DNA from 3 places in the Ureibacillus sp. FSL W8-0352 genome. Region 1 is predicted to be linked to each of the others. Evidence: riboswitches for the same ligand, from Rfam matches in the RefSeq annotation. Region 1 holds a riboswitch; each other region holds the start of a gene.
What was found. Region 1 has a riboswitch for cobalamin ahead of NST98_RS13740 (ABC transporter substrate-binding protein). Riboswitches for the same ligand answer to the same signal wherever they lie in the genome.
Positions count from the first base shown of each region.

Region 2: linked by a shared signal. The riboswitch ahead of NST98_RS07570 (MATE family efflux transporter) and the one ahead of NST98_RS13740 (ABC transporter substrate-binding protein) in region 1 are both predicted to bind cobalamin.
Region 3: linked by a shared signal. The riboswitch ahead of NST98_RS10255 ((2Fe-2S) ferredoxin domain-containing protein) and the one ahead of NST98_RS13740 (ABC transporter substrate-binding protein) in region 1 are both predicted to bind cobalamin.

Region 1 is NZ_JBBOQT010000001.1:2,723,996-2,727,155, reverse strand. It holds gene NST98_RS13750 (ABC transporter ATP-binding protein) at 1-93, opposite strand, end outside; gene NST98_RS13745 (FecCD family ABC transporter permease) at 94-1,158, opposite strand; gene NST98_RS13740 (ABC transporter substrate-binding protein) at 1,124-2,098, opposite strand; cobalamin riboswitch at 2,249-2,448, opposite strand; gene NST98_RS13735 (LysE family translocator) at 2,599-3,160, shown strand, end outside.
Region 2 is NZ_JBBOQT010000001.1:1,469,422-1,472,581, forward strand. It holds gene NST98_RS07570 (MATE family efflux transporter) at 111-1,436, opposite strand; cobalamin riboswitch at 1,631-1,825, opposite strand; gene ytaF (sporulation membrane protein YtaF) at 2,041-2,676, shown strand; gene rarD (EamA family transporter RarD) at 2,807-3,160, opposite strand, start outside.
Region 3 is NZ_JBBOQT010000001.1:2,004,870-2,008,029, forward strand. It holds gene NST98_RS10245 (energy-coupling factor ABC transporter substrate-binding protein) at 1-142, opposite strand, end outside; partial or broken gene NST98_RS10250 (energy-coupling factor ABC transporter permease) at 144-882, opposite strand; gene NST98_RS10255 ((2Fe-2S) ferredoxin domain-containing protein) at 879-1,277, opposite strand; cobalamin riboswitch at 1,403-1,594, opposite strand; gene rraA (ribonuclease E activity regulator RraA) at 1,654-2,139, opposite strand; partial or broken gene NST98_RS17320 (transposase) at 2,194-3,160, opposite strand, start outside.

The DNA of each region.
Region 1 (3,160 bases):
GGCAAAAAAATCACCATTTTGTACTTCTATATCAATATTTCTTAGGATCGGGTTATTGCTATATCCACCCGTCACATTTTGAATCTTTAGCATCTATTTTTGCCCCCTTCCAATCTTTTCTCTTATTAGCAGAAACGCAAATACCGGTGCACCGATAATCGCTGTTATAACTCCAATTGGCAATTCTCGCGGTGCAATAACAATTCGAGCCAGCAAATCCGCAAACATTAGAAAAGTACCACCAATGATAAATGACAACGGTAATACATGTCGATGATTTGGTCCAACAAGGAGTCGTACAAGATGAGGGATGACGAGACCAACAAAACCAATGGAACCAGAAACAGCAACCGATGCTCCAGTTAATAACGATGCACCAATTAATATCATAGTCTTGCCTCTTTTGACATTGACACCAATATGATCTGCAGCCTCTTCACCAAGTGCAAAGGCATTTAATTCTCGAGAATGAATTAACAAAATGAATGTCCCCAATATCATAAACGGGATGATGAGTTGTATGTATTCCCAACCTCTCATTCCAACGCTCCCATATAACCAATAAAGAATTTGGGTCATTGCATCTCGATCTCCCAATGAAATGATTAGAGAGACAATGGCACTGATAAAGGAACTGACGATAATACCTGCAAGCACAATCGTTTCGATTGCTAAACTTCTACTGCTTAGCCTTACCAACCCAAATACAATTAATAAAGTGATAAAACCACTTACAATTGCGACGATTGGAAGCGTAAAATTTCCTAATCCTATTATGGTAACTTGGAAAAATATAACTAACACTGCTCCTAAAGAGGCGCCTGATGATACACCAATTGTATATGGATCTGCTAATGGATTTCGTAAAAGGCCTTGGAAAGCAGCCCCCGCTAGCGATAGGGATGCCCCAACACAAAAGGCAAGGATGACTCTCGGCAATCGAATATTCCAAATAATCATTTCCTCATTTTTTGGTACTTCCATCCAAGTGATATGGAGGGTTTTCTCAAATATTATTTGGATAATTTTTTCCACAGCAACGGGTACACTGCTTATAAATAAACCTAAAATGATTGCCGCGGCAAAAAGAATACCACTCCCTACATAAATCCAACCAATTTTATTATTCAAAAATTTCAGGATAAATAAGTTTCGCAAGGGTCTCGACTCCTTCAATTAAACGAGGGCCTGGTCTTGTTACTGTATCGCTGTCCACATCGTAAACTTCGCCATTTTTTACCGCAGGAACCGCTTGCCAACCATCACGAGCAAGTACTTGTTCCTTTGGATTCTCTATATAATAGCCGTATGTCGTTATAATCACATCCGGGTTTAATTTTACTATTTCTTCCTCATTCATCTTTACCCATCCTACTTGATCACCTGCTACGTTAATGGCTTGGATGGATTCTAACATTTCATGCATAAATGTATTTTTTCCAGTCGTAAAAATATCTGGTTCTGGTGATACTTCAACCCAAACTCTTTTTTTATCTGCAATGGCTTTCGCTTTCTCTTTAATGGCTTCATGACGTTTTTTCATATCAGCAATAATCTCTAAAGCTTTATCTTTTGTTCCAGTGGCTAAACCTATCATTTCAATGTTTTCATAAACATCTTCAAAAGATGCTGCACTACCAACGACGATGGTTTGAATACCCGCCTCTTCAAATTGTTTTAATACCGTCGGATGAGCTTTGTAATGATAATCTGTCACTAATGCTATATCTGGAAGTAGAGATAGAACTAGCTCCACATTAATGTCCTGTCCTCCCACCTTTGTAATATTTTCTGTTTCAGCCGGGTAATTACAATAATCTGAAACACCGATAATTTTGTCGCCTAGTCCAAGAGCAAAGGCAATTTCCGTATTACTTGTTTGAATGGAAACGATTGTTTCTGGTTCTTCTTCAATCGTAATTTCCCTGCCTGCATCATCAGTAAATGTAACTGGGAAAGTAGCATTCTTCGATTCGTTTTCTTTTGTCACCGTTTCCTGGGTGTTATCATTTGTTTCATTGCTAGCACAACCAGCAATGAATGGGATGGTTAATAATAAAACTAATGCTAGAAGTATTGCTCGATTCATTTTTAACATCTTTCGTCTCCTCCTTTTATAAAAAATAAAAAACGCTTCCCCCTCTTGGAAAGCGTTGTAAAGGCAGATATGTATACTCTAACCATATGCATAATGACACATATACATTCAATTGGTATCTGCTCTTTAAACATCCCTTTCCTCGAAGGATGTTTAAAATACAAATAGGCAGGTCTCCTGACTTACGGATCATCGGTTTGTTACTCCTTCCCATGTTAAAAACACAGTGGATAATCGTAACATTCCTACCCGATTACAGTGGCGGGACCGTGTTGGATTTTCACCAACTTCCCTCTTAGTCTTAAATGTAATGAATTTACATTTAAGAAACCTATTTGTTTGTTATTCAATTATTCGTTCTAGTGCCATTATAGTAGAATAACCGTACCTTGTAAAATAATTGTTTTTTATCTTGCTCCTGGCCATTGAAAAAAACACTAATACTGAATACAATTTAACAATAAATATTCTGAAATTTCGTGTTCGAAAGGAATGAAATGATGGAAAACTTTTTTCTATTTGTGTTGATGTGTGTTTTGTTAATCCTTTTACCTGGCCCTGATTTTGCCATCGTCACTAAAAACACTGTTACTCGTGGCAAATTTGGCGGAATGAAAACTGCTTTAGGTACTTGTTGTGCCCTGCTAATTCACACTACTGCCGCGATATTAGGATTATCTGCGCTCATTGTAAAATCAGCCTTTTTATTTTCTATTTTTAAGTATGTTGGAGCCATTTACTTAATTTATCTTGGAATTAAAACTTTTTGGTCTTTGAGAAAAAAGAAAGATGAAGTAGAGGTAGAATTTGTGCAAGAAGGTACATTGAGTAATACATCTTGTTTCAAACAAGGATTTTTAACTAATATATTAAACCCTAAAGTTGCACTATTTTTCTTAACCTTCTTCCCTCAATTTGTAAATACTAGTAGCGATACATTTATGCCGTTCCTTATTATGGGAATTACTTATACCATTCTTACGGCCCTGTGGTTCATTTTCTATATTTATTTAATCGATCATATTAGTGCATTTATAAAAAATGCTCGCACTCAAAAAGTTA
Region 2 (3,160 bases), 1.3 Mb from region 1:
AGTTTTGTCACTGTCTCATTTTTTTGTTCAAAAAAATTGGTGCTGGTTTATACTCACCAACACCAAATATTATAGAGCCAAATCTTTTAAATACAGAAATTTTCATCTTGTCACGTCCATTTTTCCCCTGTTCTCTTGAGAAAGATATTGTTGATAAGCTGTTTTAAATAGAGAATAAGAAATACGCTTCGACCGAGGCAAAAAAAGATAAAAGCTAACCATAATCCATGATTTTCATAGTTTGGGATAAAGAAATAATATGCTATTAGAAATACAATTAGAGATAGAATCATTGAATTTCTTATCGGTCCAGTGTATGTACACCCAGTAAATATTCCATAGTAAACAAGTCCAATTCCGATGGCAAAAGGTAGTATTATAAGCCAGACATAATAGTCATGACTCGTCCCAAGCACACTTTCAATATCCGTAAATGCAGATAGGATTGGTTCCTTAAAAAAGATGAGATTCAATGAGATGATGATGCTCAGTACAACGATACAAACATTCGATATAGATAGCATTTCACTAAAGGCTTTGTCATTTTTCTCTCCAGCATATTTCCCTGCAAACACACTAGAGGCATTGGCTAAACCGTCATACAAATAGCAAATGATATAGTGGATTTGGAAAAGCACAGCATTTGCCGCGAGTACTACTGTTCCAAATTCCGCGCCTTTTGCAATAAACATATTGGTCATGACTAAAAGACAAACCGTTCGAATAAAAAGGTCCGCATTGACCCCTATTATTTTTTTAAAGGTTACCTTATCTAATAGTGTGTTTCTTAATTGGAATATTCTCGTTAAACTTAATTTATTCAATACAAAATAGATTCCAAGAATAAACCCATACGCCTGAGCAATTAACGTTGCATAGGCCACTCCTGCAATAGACATTTCAAAGGCAAAGACGAATACAATATCTAAAATTATATTTATGAGATTCATAGATATTTGTAAAAATAAAGTCTCTTTAACATGTTTCCGTCCCATGAGCCATCCTAAGTTCACATAACCTATTAGCACAAAGGGCGCTCCCCAAATTAATATATTAAAATAGGTTGTTGCATGAATGGCCACTTCTGGTGAGGGTTGATAAATTAAGAGTGCTATGTTTTTTATGGCTGATTGAAATGTAATAAAGAGAATACTCAAAATAAGTGCCATTGCGAAGGGGCGAATAAAAGCATCGTATCGGTCTTTTTCTTTTCGACTTCCCAACGATTGTGCCGAAAAACCGGATGTACTCACTCTTAAAAATCCAAATAGCCAATACATTGTGTTAAAAATGACTGTTCCAATTGCTACTCCGCCAAGATATGATGCATTTTCAAGTCTGCCAACTACAGCGGTATCTACTGCTCCAAGTAGTGGCTGGGTAACCGTTGAAATCATAAAAGGGATGGCTAACAGTAGATATTCTTTAAATTTCATAGTTCCCCCCACACACATAATATTGGTCATTTGTAACTGCTTTTGGAATTCAAGAAAATCGCTTTAAGAAAAAGGCAATAAAAAAGGCTATTTAAACCACATTGGTTCAAATGCCCACAAAAGATATATTATTTTAAGTTTCATTAACAGATATACTTTCCGTAAACACTCCTCTCCATATCCCGTGGGTTTTGTGTGTTTTCTTATTATAGGCAGGTCTCCTGACTAACATCATCGCTCTTTGCGTCTTCCCACTATTAAAAGTAGTGACATCATGCAAGTTGCTCTGTATTACAGTGGCGGGTACCGTGTTGGAATTTCACCAAACTTCCCTTTTAAGTTATATCATTGGAATTAATCCATATAACACCTAAATAAGCAATATTAAGTTTCATTTATTATAATACAAAAAAACACAAATGTCTACAATCTTTGTTAGGAATCGATGAGGGTAGTAATAATATTTCTACAGGCCCCTAATCTTACGATAAAAAAGAGAACAAAATGTAATACAAGAACTTCCTCACATCTCCCATAAACATTCATACAATAAGCTTAATCACTAATTAGAGGAGAAAATAGTCTTGCTTTTTTTATTGGATTAATCGTATTAACGGTTGCTGTAAGTTTGGATAGTTTTGGCCTCGGAATTTCTTATGGATTAAGTCGTATTCGCGTTCCATTCATAGCAATATTCATCATCATGTTTTGTTCTGGAATCATGGTTTTAGCATCCATGACTATTGGAAATGTATTAAGTTCGTACTTAACTCCTGAGACTGCAAAAATAATTGGAGGATTCATATTAATTTCCATCGGGCTATTTAATTTAGTGAATGTCATCCGCTCTAAGAAGAGATCACCTGACAATGCTCCAATAAATAAAAGTATTCCACAAGAAAAACAATGGAAAATTCATCTGCAAAAATTAGGGATCATTATTACCATTTTAAAAGAACCACAAGAAGCGGATTTAGATAACTCGGGTGTTATTTCAAAAAAAGAAGCCTTTTTACTTGGTTTGGCCCTATCATTAGATGCTTTTAGTACTGGACTTGGTGCTGCGATGCTCGGCTATCCACCCCTTATATGTGCCATATTCGTTGCCATTATGAGTGGATTGTGTGTTTCCATTGGTATTAAATTAGGGGTGTTTTTGTCGCAAAAAAAGTGGGTTCAGCAAGTGGCATTCTTACCACCATTTATATTGATATCGCTTGGGCTTGCGAGCTTTTTATAGGAAATATACGAAACATTTTATAAGATAAAAAAACCCCTTCTTGACCATTCGAGAAAGGGTTTAATTTCGTTCTAAGAATCGTATTTGTATTGAACTTCATTAATGAAATAAGGATACACAACAATCTTTTCTAAATGCCGCCTACATTTGGATCTCCTGTTGGTTCTTTTCGTTTTTTTATGATTTGACGAATAGTTGGGAAAGTAAAAATAGCTATGGCTAGCCAGATACATGCAAAAGTGATGGCATGATCTATTGTAAATGACTCTCCAAACATAAGTACGCCAAGAATTAAACTAATGGTTGGGGCAATATATTGTATGAACCCGACCATATAAAGTGGAATCTTTTGCGCCCCCATACCAAACCATAAAAGAGGCAAAGCTGTAACGATACCGGATCCGAGTAAAAATAAATCATTTTTCACAGACCCAACTAAAAAACTGTGCTGATCATTAACTCCTAAATACGCTAAAAATAATAG
Region 3 (3,160 bases), 720 kb from region 1:
AAGGTTGATAATGAGGAGCGAGCTTCTGAATCATTTTTTCCGCCTGGCCATCCGTGCCGCCAAAATCAGAGTGATGAATGAACAATAACGGCGCTACTACCAGTAAAACAGCAATAGCAAGAAGAAAAAGACTTCGCTTCATATTACACTCCCCTCTCTAACTGATTTAGTTCGCCGCTACTGTAAGTGGTTAAGAAATTCCAAACGACGACCGTAAGCAGCCCTTCTGTAATCGCCAGTGGTATTTGCGTGATAGCAAAAATGCCGGCAAATTTGGCAAACGAAGCGAAAACCCCACCTGTCGCATCCGGGAACGCCAGCGCTAATTGCAATGAGGTGACAACATATGTGGCCAAATCAGAGAAAAATGCAGCGAAAAAAATCGTCCAGCGTCGCGATATATTCTATTTTTTTCTAAAACGATAAATGCCGTAAGCCACAAGCGGGCCGACGTGCCATGGACATGGCATTTGCCCCTAATGTCGTCAATCCGCCATGTGCCAGCAATAACGCTTGAAACAGCAATAAAATGCTTCCCATCACTACCATCGTCCATGGGCCAAACAGCACCGCACCGAGTCCTACCCCCGTTGGATGTGAGCTGCTCCCAGTAACGGATGGAATTTTTAAGGCGGACAGCACAAACGTAAATGCCCCGGACAGCGCAATGAGCAGCTTTAGTTCCGGATGCTCGCGTGTAATCCGAATTAGTGAACGCATACCGATGATCAAAAATGGCAAAAAAACAAGCCACCAAAAAATCGCCCATCCAACAGGCAAAAATCCTTCCATAATATGCATCGCAAATGCCGATGTGCTGCCGGTAAACGTAAAATAGACGACTAAACCGCAAAGGAAAAGGGCGACTTTCCATTTTTTCATGCTTTCGTTCCTCCCGTTGCTTTACATAATTTCGAGATTCCTAGAGGGGCGTTTGATTGTTTTGACATCATCAATCCTTGCTTCTCTTCATAACGGTACGTTATCGTTTCTTCCAACCATTCCCCATCTCGCAAATGCCTTCGCACAAGCTCCCTTGCTTTTTCCGGCGTCACACCGTTGTACCATACGCCTTCAGGGTAAACGATGACTACACACGCGTCTTGGCAACGGCCATTGCAGCGAGTCCGCGTCGTATGTACAATGCCATCTAACTCCAGCATCGCGATTTCTTCGCGGATGGCAAGCGTTACTTCTTCTCCCCCTTTACGCATGCAGCTGCCTCCATTGCAAATCAGCACATGATGTTTCATTCCGATTAAGTTCCATGTTGTCATGTTGAGTCTCTCCTTTTTTGCAAAATAAAAAGCACCTCTATACGCAGAGGTGCAGAAAAATGCATACAAATATAGAAAAAAAAGTATACCATTCTCCCGCACGTCTACCTATAATCCCGTAGGTATCCGTCCGAACAAATAAGGCAGGTCTCCTGACTTAGGATCATCGCTTTATTGCGCCTTCCCGAAGTTTCCTTCAGTGACATGATGCAACAAAGCTCCCCATCACAGTGGCGGGTACCGTGACGGATTTTCACCGTACTTCCCTTTTAAGCCTATTCTCTAATGAGAAAGGCACCTTATTTGTTTGGCATATAATGTCGATTTTTCAAAGAACATTTCTGTTATTCATAGTAGTACAAATTTTCAAACATCGTCAACCACTTTTTTTCAATAAGTCCGTTTTCGCCAATACAATCCCGTCTTGATCAGCGTACACATAGGCGCCTGGCTCCCAACGAACGTCGCCAAATTCGAGCGCAATGTCCCGTTTTCCCTTTCCTTCTTTTTTGCTTTTCACCGGGCAAGTGCCAATCGCCATCACCCCAAGCGGCATATTGGCGATTTCTGCGGAATCGCGAATGCATCCGTGAATAATCACCCCGGCAAGCCCGCGCTCACAAGCGATCTGGGCAAGACGGTCTCCGAGCAGCGCGCAATTTCGCGAACCTTTTCCGTCTACGACCAATACGGTGCCCGCTGGAACAGTTTCGAGCGCCTCACGAACGAGCACATTATCTTCAAATACATCGACCGTCGCGATCGGTCCGGAAAATTCCGCTTTGCCGCCGTAAGATTGCATCGGCAGCTGGCATACTTGCAATTCACTTAAAAATTCATCGCATAAATCAGCTGTTTTCATCACAATCTCCTCCTTGCCATGTCTTATATTTGACATCCTTTGTCAAAACTCCTTCTGCTGGACTCCACGGTATCGTGTTAAACGAAGACCGTGGAGTTCTTTGCTTTCGGCGAAACTTCGCTCAATCGTCGATGGACGTACCGATCGCAACACTTTTCCTCTCATCGATAATCGTTGTTTCCGCATTCGTTCGTAGATATCTTGATGAACGGAAACTCGAAATACACGATCCTTTGCGCCTTTTGCGGCAGGACATCCCACACAACTTCCTTTTACTGCTGGTTTGTACTCATGATATCCAGAACGGGTGGACGTGGAATACGTGAACTTTACGCCACAGGGACACGCATACACATCGTCTGTGACTTGCTGGAACTTTACGGAACGACAATCGGGATGTTCCTTTCGATGAAAACGTCGATACGACATATACGCCAAAATCCCTTTTTTCTCTAATTCTCTTGCTAGTCGGGCGTTATAATAGCCAGCGTCTAACACGATTTCTTTAGGAGAATATCCTACTCGATGTTGAACACGCTCGATTCGCTCCATCAAAATACGATGACCAGGCACGGTGGCGGCAGTCACGTAAGCATCCAAAATAAAATTATGCAAGGTGTCAACGATTCGATGATCGTGGAACGCAAAGAGACCACGCGGATCATGTTTGACCGATAGCCCAGCATCTGGATCTGTGACGCTACAGATCATCTTTTTGGTTACCAGCTTCTCTGCTTTGGGAGCTAACGTTTTTTTCCATGCTGTTGTCGTTTTTCATTGACCAGTTGTAACACGTCCTCGTCTTCTTTCTCCACCATCGTCTGAATCACTTGGATGCGTTTCAGTCTATTGGCGTTCGCTTTTAACTCTGTTTCATCCGTTGCCCATGTCTCTGGAGACAAGAACCCATCTTCTTGAATCCGTTGAAGGACATGATCCAATAACGCTTCCCATACACCGGGATCGACCCGATGGCGAAGAAACTTGGAAACGCTGGAGTGGCAAGGGACTTTATCGGTGG